DNA from 2 places in the Microbacterium zouquanmingi genome. Region 1 is predicted to be linked to the other one. Evidence: predicted binding sites of a transcription regulator. Region 1 holds the regulator's gene; the other holds the start of a gene.
The links. The regulator LexA, encoded in region 1, represses DNA repair genes until DNA is damaged. The targets are predictions, from matches to a motif close to TCGAACANNTGTTCGA.
Positions count from the first base shown of each region.

Region 1 (7,120 bases):
GCCCTTCGACATTCTGACCGCGCTCGACGCCGTGAGAGAAGAGCACCTGCATCCCGACGCAGACGCCGAGCACCGGTCGGCTGCCAGCGAGGCGTCGGTCGATGATCTCATCGCCGCCGCGTGCGAGCAGCGCCGCACGCACCGCGGCGAAAGCCCCGACGCCGGGAACGAACAGTCCGTCAGCCTCCAGCGCCTCGTCGCGGTCGCCGGAAAGCTTCGCGTCGGCTCCCGCAGCGATCAATGCCTTGACCGCGGAGTGCACGTTGCCTGATTCGTAGTCGTAGACGACGACCGTGGGCTTTGTCATAGAGCTCCCTTGGTCGAGGGGATCCCCTCAACCAGCGGATCGAGCGTCTTGGCCTCGCGGAACGCGCGGGCGAACGCCTTGTACTCCGCCTCGGCGATGTGGTGCGGGTCGCGCCCACCGAGAACACGTACATGCACCGTGAGTCCTGCATGGAATGCGATCGCTTCGAACGAGTGCCGCACGAGGGATCCCGTGAAGTGGCCACCGATCAGGTGGTGTTCGAACCCCACGGGCTCGCCGCTGTGCACGAGAAAGGGGCGTCCACTGATGTCGACAACGGCCTGCGCGAGCGCTTCGTCGAGCGGCACAAGAGCGTCACCGTAACGTGCGATGCCCGACTTGTCGCCGAGGGCCTCGGCAATGGCCTGCCCGAGGACGATCGATACGTCTTCGACGGTGTGGTGCGCGTCGATGTGCGTGTCACCCGTTGCACGAATCGTCAGGTCCGTGAGTGAGTGCTTGGCGAACGCCGTGAGCATGTGATCGAAGAAAGGCACAGAGGTGTCGATGCTGCTGCGACCTGTGCCGTCGAGGTTCAGTTCGAGCTCGACGGAAGACTCAGAAGTGCTGCGCGTGCGGGACGCGGTGCGAGAAGCGCTCATGACGCCGAGTCTATCGAGGCCAGCGCGTCAAGGAACGCCGTCGTCTCCGCCTCAGTACCGGCAGAGACACGCAGGTGATTCGGGATCCCGACATCGCGCACGAGCACCCCACGCTCGTACAGTGATTCGAACGTCGCGCGAGGGTCAGCGACGCCGCCGAACAGCACGAAGTTCGACCACGACTTGTGTGGTTCGTAGCCCAGAGCTTCGAGTGTCGCTGTTATCCGATCGCGCTGTGCGACGATCTCGTCGACCATGCCGAGCATGGTCTCGGAGTTGCGCAATGCGGCTACTGCGGCCGCCTGTGTGAGGGCGCTCAGGTGGTACGGAAGACGCACGAGCCGCAGCGCGTCGATGAATGCCGGATCAGCGGCCAGATACCCGACTCGCGCGCCGGCGAAGGCGAAGGCCTTGCTCATCGTGCGCGAGACGGCCAAGCGAGGGCGCCCCTCGAGCAGAGTCAGCGCGGACACCGCGTCACGCGGGGCGAACTCGAAGTACGCCTCGTCGACGATCACCACGCCGCGCGCTGCCTCATAGACGGCTTCGATCACGTCGAGGCCGAGAGGGGTGCCGGTGGGGTTGTTGGGCGTGCAGAGGATCACGACATCAGGATCGGCCTGCTCGACCTGCGCTGCGGCGTCTTCTGCAGTGATCGTGTAGTCGGCCTCACGAATGCCGGCGATCCACTTCGCACCTGTCCCCTGCGCGAGGAGCGGGTACATGGAGTAGGTCGGCGCGAAACCGAACACCGTTCGGGCAGGGCCGGCGAAGGCCTGCATGATGTGCTGCAGCACCTCGTTCGACCCGTTACCTGCCCAGATCTGATCGATCTCGAGCCCGTGGCCCAAGTACTCTGCGAAGGCTTCACGGAGCGCAGTGAACTCTCGATCTGGGTAACGATTCACTTCGCGCAGCGCCACTGCGATGTCATCGAGAATGTCGCTTGCCACCTCGTCGGGGACGGGATGCGTGTTCTCGTTGACGTTCAGCGCAACGGCGAGCGGCGCCTGCGGTGCGCCATACGGAGTGAGACCGCGAAGATCGTCGCGGAGGGGCAGATCACCAAGTGAAGTCACCCTCCTCATTTTAGCGGCGCGATCAGCCTGCGTACTCGGCAGGCAGCGCCAGCTGCTGACCCACCTGGAGTGAGCCATGCCCCAGCGCGTTGAGACGCTGAATGTCGCTGATCACGGCGCGAGGGTCGACGGCCGGTGCCACAGACTCCGCGATGGACCAGAGCGTGTCGCCAGGCATGACCGTAACCGTCTCGAAGGAGGCCGTTTGCACGACGTCGCCGGATGCGATCGCTGATCCGCCGCCGATCGCCGCAAACGCGATTCCCGCAGCAAGAGGGAGGGCCGCAAGAGCGGTCACCACACGGCGACCGCGCGTCGTCAGTCGGAGCCGTGTCGCTGAGCGAACGGGGTGGACTGCCGGGGCTGCGATGCTGATCGTGCTCATGGGTTTCTCCTCTGCCTCTTTGGCGTAGCGTTCGCATTCGGCACTCGGCCGGGAGCGACGAATGCGAAGCTACGTACCGAATATATATTCGAATTCGAACATCTGTCAAGATTTATTCGAAACCGAGCAACCAAAACATCGGACACGCTCGAACAGATCTTCCGAATCAGGCGGTTCCTCGGATACGGTTTCGATAACCACACCCCACCACGGGCCACAGACATTCGAAGAGCAGCCCCGGAATCGCGCACGAAGGAGCACCATGAGCGACATCTCCGCCACCGACGCCGAGGCGCCTCGCACTCGTCGGCGCAAGAGTCTCAGCCCGAAGCAGATGGCCATCCTCGAGGTCATCCAGACCTCGATCGCGAAGTACGGCTACCCGCCGAGCATGCGCGAGATCGGCGATGCGGTGGGGCTGAAGTCGCTCTCGAGCGTCACCCATCAGCTCGGGCAGCTCGAGCTCAGCGGCTATCTGCGTCGCGATCCGGGAAAGACGCGCGCCATGGAAGTGCTCATCGACCTTCCTGGCACGAGCGGCGAGAACCCGGCGGACTCCGCGACTCCCGTGGGCGATGCGGCGATGGTGCCGCTGGTCGGTCAGATCGCGGCCGGAATCCCCATCACCGCAGACCAGCAGGTCGATGAGATCTTCCCGCTCCCCCGACAGTTGGTCGGCAAGGGCGACCTGTTCATGCTCAAGGTATCCGGCGAGTCGATGATCGACGCCGCCATCTGCGACGGCGACTGGGTCGTCGTGCGCACGCAGAACACCGCGGAGAACGGAGAGATCGTCGCGGCGATGCTCGATGGCGAGGCGACCATCAAGACATTCCGTCAGCGCGACGGTCACACCTGGTTACTCCCCCGCAACACCTCGTTCGAGCCCATCCTCGGCGATGATGCCGTCGTGCTCGGCAAGGTCGTTGCAGTGCTGCGCGCGGTCTGATCTTTCCGCCGCGGCCGCATCCGCGCCGGGGCAGATCGGCATGAGCTCGCATGTCGGTCGTCCCGCATAGGCTCGAAGCATGTCCCACCCGTACGGAACCTGGCCATCGCCATTCGCACCCGCTGACATCGCCGCATCCAGCCCGAAGATCGACGGAGCCCGTTTCGTCGGCGACGAGGTGTGGTGGGGTGAATCCGTCCCCGCCGAGAAGGGACGGGTGACGGTACGCAGCTCCACGGGAGAGGTATTGCTCCCCGCACCGTGGAGCGCGCGGTCGCGCGTTCACGAGTACGGCGGCGGGGCATGGACCGCGGATGCCGAGCGCACGTTGCTCTTCGTCGACGCAGGCGATCAGCGGGTGTACGCGAGGCGCCCGGGCGAAGAGCCGCGCCCACTCACCGCTCCCGGTCCGAACCATGGCGGCCTTCGAGTGCAGAACGGCCGACTTCTCGCAGTCCGCGAGGATCTGACAGTCGATCCGCGCCTTCGCGCGATCATCGAGATCCCCACTGATGGCTCGGCGGCTGACGACAACACACACGTGCGGGTCATCACCGAAGGAAATGCGTTCTACGCGCACCCCGCGCTCTCACCGGATGGCACGCGCATCGCCTGGGTGCAGTGGCCAGATGGCCAGATGCCGTGGCAGAGCGCGGCGCTGCGCGTCATGTCCCTCGATGACGGCGCCCTCGCCTCCACACACGCCCGTGCCTGCCTGCAGCCGGAATGGCTGAGTGACACCGAACTCATGTACGCAGACGACCCGACTGGTCGCTGGGCGCTTCAGCGACTGCAGCTGGACGGCATCCGCGCATCGGAGCCGACGCCATTCGCCCCTGCCGATGCCGACACCGGGTATGGACTGTGGGTACTCGGCAATCGCTGGTACCAACCGCTCGCCGACAGCCGTATCGTCGCCGTGCGCACCAACGGTTCAGACGAGGTTGTGGTGATCGGCACCGACGGCACTGCGCGTGCGCTTGATATGCCCGCGAGTGCGCACATCAGCGTCGATGACGCCACGGGCACTCGCGTGCTCCTCTCCGGCGGCGGCGCAGCCGTCACCGCTGGCCTGTGGAGTGTGGACGTCGATTCCGGCGAGGTCGTCGCCATCCGCGGAGGCGCGCCCACCGATCCCCGCTGGATGCCGTCTGCCCCCCAGATCACGATCGAGGGGACGCACGGACCTGTGCATGCTTTCGACTACGCGCCGGCCAACCCCGAAGCGTCCGCACCCGACAGCGAGCGACCTCCGTACATCGTCTTCGTGCACGGCGGTCCGACCGCACACGCGGCCGGCGCAGCTTCCGCGGCCATCGCGTTCTACACGAGCCGGGGAATCGGCGTGCTCGATGTGAACTACGGCGGATCAACCGGTTACGGTCGCGACTATCGTGAGCGTCTCGATGGCCAGTGGGGCATCGTCGATGTGGACGACGTGCTCGCCGCCGCTCGCGGTCTTGCAGAGTCCGGCCGCGCCGATCCCGCCCGAATCGCGATTCGCGGCGGATCTGCCGGCGGATGGACCGTGCTCTCCGCGCTTGTGCGCGGTGGAGTTTTCAGCGCCGGCATCAGCAGGTACGGGGTCGCCGATCTGCGGATGCTGGCGCAAGACACCCATGACTTCGAGAAGCACTACGTCGACGGTCTCGTCGGGCCCCTGCCCGAAGCCGAAGAGGTGTACATCGACCGCTCGCCGCTCACGCACGTCGATCGAATCGACGTGCCAGTGCTGCTGCTGCAGGGCGAGGACGACCGGGTCGTCCCTCCCGCGCAGTCAGAGGCGATCCGTGACGCGCTGGCTCTGCGCGGTGTCGCGCACGAATACGTGCTTTATCCCGGAGAGGGTCACGGATTCCGGCGAGCGGAGACGATCATCGATGCACTCGAGCGCGAAATCGCGTTTCTCGGTCGGGCCTTCGGCTTCTGAGCCTGAGCGCTAGTCGCCCATGCGGTTGCGCAACCGCATGGCGCGCGCTGCTTCGCGGGTGTCCTGACGCTCGCGGAGCGTCTGACGCTTGTCGAACTCGCGTTTGCCCTTGGCAAGAGCGATCTCGACCTTGGCTCTGCCATCGAGGAAGTACAGCTTCAGCGGCACGAGCGTGTACCCGCCGGCAGAGACCGCGTGCTCGAGCTTGTGGATCTCCTCGCGGTGCATGAGAAGCTTGCGCACGCGCTTGGCCGAGTGATTCGTCCAGTGCCCCTGCGAGTACTCCGGGATGTGCACCGAATCGAGGAAGATCTCACCTGCCTTGATGAAGGCGTAACCGTCAGAGAGATTCGCGCGCCCTTGGCGCAACGACTTCACCTCGGTGCCGGTGAGCACCATGCCCGCCTCGTACGACTTCTCGATGTTGTAGTCGTGACGGGCGCGACGGTTGGTCGCGATGACCTTCTCCCCGCGTTCCCTGGGCATGACGGTTCCAATCTTCCAGCTGACAAGCGTCCCAGCTTACTAGGTGCGCAGCCACCTGCGGATCGCGAACCCTGCCGAGAGAGCCGCGAGGATCACACCGATCGCAATCAGGATCGGTACGACGATGATGGCATCCTGCATGCTGACCCAGGTAGTGATGAAGGGCACCCGGCCCTTCAGATATCCTTCGACGCCGAAGTGCATGCCGGCGATCACTGCCGCGCTCGCGAGGGCTGAGCCGAGGAAAGCCGCAAAAACGCCCTCGAGCACGAATGGTGTCTGGATGAATCGGTTCGACGCGCCGACAAGGCGCATGATTCCGATCTCTTTGCGTCTCGCGTACGCCGACAATCGGATCGTCGTCGCAATCAGCAGCACGGCAGCGATGAGCATCAGCACGGCGATGCCGACAGCGATGTAGGTGGCGACCGTCAGCGCGGAGAAGAGCGGATCAAGGTACTGGAGCTGATCCAGTACCTCCTCTACGCCGTTGACGCCGCTGAACGCCTCGACGATGACCTGCGACTGACTGGGATCTTTCAGAGTGATCCAGAAGCTCTGGAACATCTGATCTTCGGTGAGCACACTCGCCTGCTCATCTCCGAGCTGATCGAGCAGCTTGTCGTAGGCCTCTGCCTTGGTCTCGAAACGGAAATCGGTGATGAGAGCGTTCAGCGCAGGGCCCTCGAGCTCGCTCTGCACCTGCTCGACCTGCTCATCGGTTGCTTCGCCGTCGATACAGGTCGGAGTCTTCTCCGTATCGGTCACCGGCGAGCACATGTACACCGCGACCTGCGCGCGCTCGGTCCAGTAATCGCGCATCGTCGAGATCTGGCCCTGCATGAGGATCGCCGCGCCGACGAAGGTCAGCGACACGAAAGTCACGAGCACGACGGAGATCACCATCGAGATATTGCGACGGAGGCCACCGAGGGCCTCCATCAGAATCAGTCCGACTCTCACGAGGTGGGCCCTACTTCCTCGTCGTCATCGGCGCGCGACAGACCGAGTCTGTCGGCGACGCCGAGCTCAGCGACGTCGACGTCTGGCAGAAGTACCGGGCGAGTGATCGGTCTGGCGCTCGTCGGAGACGACTCTGCATCACCGACGGAAGGCGCAGCATCGCGTGCCGCCTTCATCGATGCGATCATCTCGGCAGTGAGCGGCTCAAGCGATTCGGTCTCACGCTGGACTTCCTGCACTGCGCTGAGCGCCGCCGTCGCGGCGGCGCCGCGCTCTTCCTGCGGCACCAACTGCGGAATCATCGATCGGTCACCGTAACCGCCGTGGATCTCGTCGCGCACGAGCTCGCCGTCGCGCAATTCGATCACCCTGCGCTGCATCTGGTCCACGAAAGCCGCTTCGTGGGTTGCCATGAGCAC
Region 1 is NZ_JBQPQZ010000004.1:26,125-33,244, forward strand. Features, by position in the region: gene hisH (imidazole glycerol phosphate synthase subunit HisH) at 1-307, opposite strand, end outside; gene hisB (imidazoleglycerol-phosphate dehydratase HisB) at 304-909, opposite strand; gene ACTU6U_RS09570 (histidinol-phosphate transaminase) at 906-1,997, opposite strand; gene ACTU6U_RS09575 (LysM peptidoglycan-binding domain-containing protein) at 2,011-2,373, opposite strand; gene lexA (transcriptional repressor LexA) at 2,636-3,322, shown strand; gene ACTU6U_RS09585 (S9 family peptidase) at 3,402-5,252, shown strand; gene smpB (SsrA-binding protein SmpB) at 5,262-5,738, opposite strand; gene ftsX (permease-like cell division protein FtsX) at 5,778-6,701, opposite strand; gene ftsE (cell division ATP-binding protein FtsE) at 6,698-7,120, opposite strand, start outside.

Region 2 (7,120 bases), on a different contig from region 1:
GGCCATCACGGCGCCGGTGAGGTCGCGCACGATGACCGTCGGCTCATCGGCCGACGAGATTCCTTCACCGAAGGCGATCCCTTCGGTGTATTCCAGGCAGTACGCGAGCAGCCTGGTCACCATGTACGCATCGGTCTCGGACGGATGCCTGGCCACCCGCAGCGTGAAGTCGTCGTACACACCCCGGTCCATGTCTGCCAGTTGCACAGTGAACGTGTAGATCGTCGAGCCGATTGCCATAACTCTCGAGCCTACGGGGCGCGGCAGATCGGTCAGAACAGCATCGGCTGCGGGGCTGGTGCCGGGATGGTCGGTGTGAGCACCGACGGGCGGATGAGCCGGCGGGCGGGGTACGCGTCGTCGGAGTACCGCGCCTCGAGACCGTGCGCGCGGATGAGCGGTCTGATCCGCTTCGCCAGCCACTGCCGGTATGCCCCCGGAGCATCGGCTGCGGCGCCAGGGTACAGCCCGTGATACGAGGCCATCAACTCCGGATGCTCGCGCTGAAGCCACTGCATGAACCAGGGCTTCACCCCGGCGCGCAGATGCAACGCGCCGTAAATAGCGTGGTCGGCACCGGACTCCGTGATCCGGCGCAGCGCGTGGTCGATGTGCTCCACGGAATCAGTCAGATGCGGCATCACCGGCATGAGGAACACGCCAACCCGGAACCCGGCATCTGCGAGTGCACGCACTGTGTCGAGGCGCGCTTGCGTCGAGGGCGTCCCGGGCTCGATCGAGTGCTGCAGCGCGTCGTCGTACATTGCAATCGACATCGAGATGTCGACCGGAACGGATGCCGCGGCCTCGACGAGCACCCCGATATCGCGCCTGATGAGCGTGCCCTTGGTGAGGATCGACATCGGAGTGCCGGATTCCGCCAACGTGCGAATGATCTCTGGCATCAGCCGGTACCGCCCCTCGGCCCGCTGATACGGATCGGTGTTGGTTCCGAGAGCCACCGTCTCGTGCTGCCAGTTGCCGCGTCTCAGTTCGTTCCGCAGCACCTCGGCGATGTTCGTCTTCACGACGATCTGCGAATCGAAATCTGCGCCGCCGTCGAGGTCGAGGTACTGGTGGGTGCCGCGGGCGAAGCAGTAGAGACAGGCGTGGCTGCATCCGCGGTACGGATTGATCGTCCAGCTGAACGGCATCCTCGACCCGCCGGGAACGTGGTTGAGCGCGGACTTCGCGAGCACCTCATGGAACGTCATTCCCGCGAACTCGGGTGTGGTGACCGAGCGCACGATTCCGCTGCGATTCTCGAGACCGGGGAGGGCCGCGGAGTCGACGTCGGTGATCGATTGTCCCTGCCAGCGCATGATGAAAGTAGAACATATGAACGAGTAGCTATCAAGTAGTGACCCGCTTCATTCGTGCATAAGAGTCAATACGGCCGTGATGCGCATCGCGATATCGTCGATGCGGACGCTGAGCGCGCGGCCAGCGCGGACGTGCTGCGAACGATGCTCGGCAGAGAGGAGTCCGCATGAGCGTCGTCATCGTCGGCAGCGTCAACCAGGATGTCGTAGCCCAAGTCGAGCGGATCCCCGGCCCGGGCGAGACAGTGCTGGGAACGACGCTAACGCGCTCGGGCGGCGGCAAGGGGGCCAACCAGGCTGTCGCAGCACGCCGAGCAGGAGGGGTAGAAGTCGCCTTCGTCGGAGCCGTCGGCAAGGATGCCGATGGGGTGACGCTTCGCGCTGCGCTGGAGAGCGACGGGATCGACGTCTCGGGGCTCGCCGACGTTGACGGTCCGAGCGGAACGGCTCTCATCTCGGTCGATCGCAATGCAGAGAACACGATCGTCGTCGTACCCGGCGCGAACGCTGTCCTTCCGCAGCTGACCGAAGCCCAGCGCGAGGTCGTGGCGCGATCGCGGGTTCTGCTCACACAGCTCGAGGTTCCTGTTTCGCTCGTCGAGGATGCCGCAGCGCGCCGCCCCGACGGCACCTGGCATGTGCACAACGCTGCGCCTTCTGGTCCGTTCGTCGCAGCGGCCGAGCGACTGCTGCCCGGAATTGACGTGCTGATCGTCAACGAGCATGAGGCGCTGGAGGTTGCAGGTCGCTCCGACCTCGACGCCGCGGCATCCGCTCTTGCGGCGCAGGTGCGCGCGCTCGTCGTGACTCTGGGTGAGCGCGGTTCGCTCATCGTCGTCGGTGATGAGCGAACCGAAGTGCCGGCATTCACCGCGCGGGCGATTGATACGACTGGCGCGGGCGATACGTTCTGCGGTGTGTTCGCGGCCCGTCTCGCCGCATCCGACAGACTTCCGGTCGATGTCGACATCGATCTTCTGGCCGACGCCGCGATGTGGGGCGCTGCCGCATCGGCGATCTCCGTGAGTCGTCCCGGCGCGCAGGATGCCGTTCCCGATGTCGCCGAAGTTGCGAATCTGCGCCAAGACAGGGAGTAACGCGCGCCCATCGTTCAGCAATAATGGAAGCGATGAGACACGCTATGCACTCCCGGTACGCGTCGCCTCGGTCTCGGGTGCTGACGATCGCACTTCCCATCGGTCTTGCCGTAACGGCCCTCGGGGCATTGTGGGCGCTCGCCGAGGTGCCTTCGGTCGCTGACGAAGTGGCACTGCCTGCTCCCGCGGTGGTCGCTCATCTGCCGGGTATCGAGCTCGCATCCGTCGATGCCGCCGACCCCTGCGCCACACCGGAAGTGATCGGTGCGCTCGCCGCTGGTGATGATGAGGCCGTCGTCGCCGGGTTCGGCGGGGGCGTGGCATTCAGAGACGCCGTCTTGGCCGGGAACGCGCCGTGCATCTCGTTGACCGACCCTGTGCATCATTGGACGGTCGTGAACAAGACGCATGCGCTGGCCCCTGTCGACTACGAGCCGGCCGTGATGACCGAGGCACCGATCGAGATGACGACTGCGTCGCGTTTGATCGATCCGGATGCCGCCGCCGCGCTGGGCAACATGGCTGCTGCCCTCCAGGTTTCTGGTGCGGGAAAGCTCGGCATGAACAACGCCTATCGCTCCTACCGGCTACAGGTGTCGAACTACTCCGGTCAGGTGAGTGCGGCGGGGCAGGCCGAGGCAGATCTCAGTTCCGCCAGACCCGGCTTCAGCGAGCACCAGACCGGCTTTGCCGTCGATGTCGTCGCGTGCAGCAGCGGGTGCGGAGAGATCGGTGCATTCGGGGGGACTGCCGAGAGTGACTGGATCGCCGCCCACGCGTGGGAGTACGGATTCATCGTCCGTTACGAAGCAGGAGCGACTCCGGTGACCGGGTACGAGCCCGAGCCCTGGCATCTGCGCTATATCGGTCCTGGGCTCGCGAGCGCCTATCACGAGGGTGGCTACCACGCCCTCGAGGAGTTCTTCGGTCTGCCGGCCGCTCCCGACTACGCGCACTGAGCTGCCCGACTCGTCAGGGTCCGAGAAGGGCGCGTTCTGTAGCTTTCCGCAAACGCGATACCCGGTCTCACACATGGTGGGATGCATTCTCACAATCCCCTCCCGCAGCATCCGGTCTCCGACATAGACTCGGCGGTGCAAGGACGCCAATACGTTCGGGAGGACGGCATGGAACGCGATATCTACGATGAAGACCACGAGGCATTCCGGGACCTGGTGAAGGACTTCGTCAAGCGACACGTGAGCACCGAGAGCATCGACAGGTGGGATGCTGCCGGTGAGGTCGACCGTGAGACGCTGCTCGCTGCGGGCGAAGCAGGGATCATCGGTCTCTCCGTCCCCGAGGAATTCGGCGGCGCGGGCATGCTGCAGGACTACCGCTTCCGCGCGATCGTCAACGAAGAGGTCATCGGCTCCGGAGCAGGTTCGCTCGCCGGTGCTTTGGGCATCCAGGACGACCTCGCCGTCCCTTACCTCGTGCACATGGGCACGCAGGAGCAGAAGGAGAAGTGGCTTCCGCGCATGGCGACCGGCGAGGTGCTCGGCGCTCTCGCGATGACCGACCCCGGTGCGGGCTCTGACCTGCGCGGTATCAAGACCAACGCCAAGAAGGTCGACGGCGGCTACATCCTCAACGGCGCGAAGACGTTCATCTCGTCGGGCACGACTGCGGACATCGTCGTGACTTTCGTGAAGACCGGCGAGGGCAATCGCCCCGACGCGTTCAGCCTGCTGATCGTCGAAAAGGGCATGGAAGGCTTCGACCAGGGCAAGAAGCTCAAGAAGATGGGTTTCCACGGCTGGGACACCGCCGAGCTCAGCTTCACCGATGTCTTCGTTCCCGACGAGAACCTGATCAGCGGCAAGGAGGGTCAGGGCTTCATCCAGCTGATGATGAACCTGCCTCTCGAGCGCCTGTCGATCGGTGTGGCCGCTGCCGCTGCAGCGGAGGCCGCCGTCGAGTGGACCGTCGCTTACACGAAGGACCGCGAGGCGTTCGGTGAGCGCATCGCCGACTTCCAGAACACGCGATTCCGTCTGGCCGATATGGTCACCACGACCGAGGTCATGTGGGCGTACGTCGACCGCGCGATGCTCGCGTACAAGGATAAGAAGCTGACGGCGGAAGACGCCGCGAAGGTGAAGTTCTGGGCGACCGAGCGCGAGTGGGAGGTGCTCGACATGGGCGTGCAGCTGCACGGCGGCTACGGCTACATCATGGAGTACCCGATCGCGCGTGCCTTCACGGATGCTCGTGTGCACCGCATCTACGGCGGCACCAACGAGATCATGCGCGACCTCGTCGGTCGCCAGATCGTCGGAAAGCGCTAAGCGCTCAATTCAGGTCGCAGTTTCTGCCGCTTTGGGACTCCCAGAGCGGCAGAAATTGCGACCTGAACGTGTTTACGGGGCTTTAGACCGCGAGCCACGGATACGTGAGCGCGAAGATCACCGCGGATGCTGCGATGAAGGCGACGATGAACACGACGTCGCGCGTGCGGAACGGGACGATATGCCGTTCCGTGCGCGTGGGGTAGGCGCCGAAAGCGCGAGCATCCATCGCGAGGGCGACGCGTTCGGCGTGCCGGATGGCGCTGGCGAGCAGAGGCACGATGTAGCCCCACCCGCGTGCTATCGCCGCGAACGGACCGCGTCCGCGATGGTGCCCCCGCACGCGATGAGCTGCGCGGATCACGCTGAGCTCGTAGCTGAATCGTGGAACGAATCGGTATGCCGCCAGTGCGGTGTACCCGATTCGGTAGGGGATGTGCAGCTGCTGGATGCCCGCACGGGCAAGGTCGGGCCCTGTCGTGGTGAGTCCGCCGATCAATGCAAGAGCGAGGATCGCCGTGATCCTCAGCGCGCTTGCACAGCCGACCTGTAGCGCCCCGGTGAAGAGCGTCCAGCCGCCGATCTGCAGGAAGGGCGCGGTGGCGTCGACGCTCGCGGCATCGACCCAGAGCGAGAAGCCGAAACCGACCGCGACGATGCCGAGCGGAACGGCGAGGAAGAGCAGCGCCGCGATTTTTCCAGTGATGCGCGTGCCGGTGAGAATCAGCACGTAGGCGAGCGCGATGAAGATGAGCGGCGTCATCATGTCGCGCACGAAGACCAGCAGGACGATGGCAGGCATGACGGCTGCGATCTTCGTCAGCGGATTGAGGTGGTTCAGGAATTGCCAAGCGGATGCCGGGACTCCCGGTGCGAACGGATCGATCGTGGCAGTGGGTGAAGTGATCGTCGTCATAGTGCGGCCTCCGCGAGGATGCCACGCAGCTCGGGGCTGAGCGCACGATGAAGCGCAGGCAGCCGAAGCCCTGCAGCTTCGAAAAGTCCGGGCGTCGCGAACAGTTCGGCAGTGCGCCCCGAGGCATGCACGCGACCGTCGTCGAGGATCACCGTGTGCGTGGCGTGATCCGCGACCAGCTGCAGGTCGTGGGTGACGATCATGATCGTGGTTCCTGCGGCACGAAGGTCAGCGAGCAGATGCAGGAGCTCATCGGCGCGGCTGCGATCCTGGCCGAAGGTCGGTTCGTCCAGAGCGAGCACTTCGGGCCTGGTGATGAGGGCGGTGCCGACGGAAAGACGCCGCTTCTCGCCGCCGGAGAGCAGGAACGGGTGCACGTCTGCCTTGTGCTCGAGCCCGAACCGGCGGAGCATCTCGTCGACGCGGTCGGTGATCTCTGAGACGCTGGTCTTGCGCAGACGCAGTCCGTAGGCGAGCTCGTCGAAGACGGTGTGCGTGATGAACTGGTGCTCGGGGTTCTGGAACACGAACCCGATTCGCGCGGTGAGATCCCTGGGCGATGCCCGCCCCGGATCCATTCCGTCGATCGAGACCTGGTGCCTGGGCGGAGGAACAACGCCCGCCAGTGACTGGATGAGAGTGGTCTTGCCCGCGCCATTGGCGCCGACGATCGCCGTCAGCGATCCAGCCGAGATGTCGAGATCGATGCCGTGCAGGATCCCGGCACGTCCGCGCTTCACGGTGAGGCCACGCGCGCGGACGATCGGCGGGAGTGGCGGTTCCGACAGCTCAAAGCGTTTCGTCTCGCTTCGCGCGCTCAACGAGCCGTGATCGCTCAACGAGCCGTGATCGCTCAACGAGCCGTGCTCGCTCAGCAAGCCGGGGGAGGGATCCCGCTCCAACGCGCTCGCGAGCGCTTCCGGAGTGAGGGGGAGCGGCACGGCGGCGGGCAGGATGCCGCGTGTGCGCAGCATCCGCCCCGCCAGAGCTGCGGCAGGAAGCCACACTCCCATCTCGATGAGCTCGTCCGTGTGCGTGCGCATGATCTCTTCAGCGGGGCCGTCGAACGCGAGATGGCCCCGTTTGTCGAGGACCAGAACGCGGGTCGCGAAGCGCATCGCGGCGTCGAGATTGTGCTCGACGAGGATCACCGCCCGATCGCCGGCATCGATGAGGGTCAACAGCGCGTCGTAGACATCGTCGATGCCCTGCGGATCGAGGTTCGCCGTCGGCTCATCGAGCACGATCAGTGGCGAACCCATCGCCAGGGCACAGGCGATCGCAAGGCGCTGGCGCCCACCGCCGGAGAGGCGATCAGGGTTCCGATTCCGACGCTCCCACAGTCCGACCTGCCGCAGTGCGCGCTCTGATCTCGAGAGCACTTCGTTGACCGGAAGCAGCAGGTTCTCGAGCGCGAACGCGACCTCGTCGAGCAGCGTGCCGGTGACCAGCTGGGCATCCGGGTCTTGGAAGACCATCGCGACTTTAGCGCTG
Region 2 is NZ_JBQPQZ010000001.1:769,813-776,932, reverse strand. Features, by position in the region: gene ACTU6U_RS03590 (YaeQ family protein) at 1-240, opposite strand, end outside; gene ACTU6U_RS03585 (Rv2578c family radical SAM protein) at 273-1,322, opposite strand; gene ACTU6U_RS03580 (ribokinase) at 1,490-2,419, shown strand; gene ACTU6U_RS03575 (M15 family metallopeptidase) at 2,452-3,378, shown strand; gene ACTU6U_RS03570 (acyl-CoA dehydrogenase family protein) at 3,547-4,710, shown strand; gene ACTU6U_RS03565 (energy-coupling factor transporter transmembrane component T) at 4,793-5,626, opposite strand; gene ACTU6U_RS03560 (ABC transporter ATP-binding protein) at 5,623-7,120, opposite strand, start outside.
Region 2: the regulator LexA is predicted to act here: its motif matches at 1,331-1,346, upstream of ACTU6U_RS03585 (Rv2578c family radical SAM protein).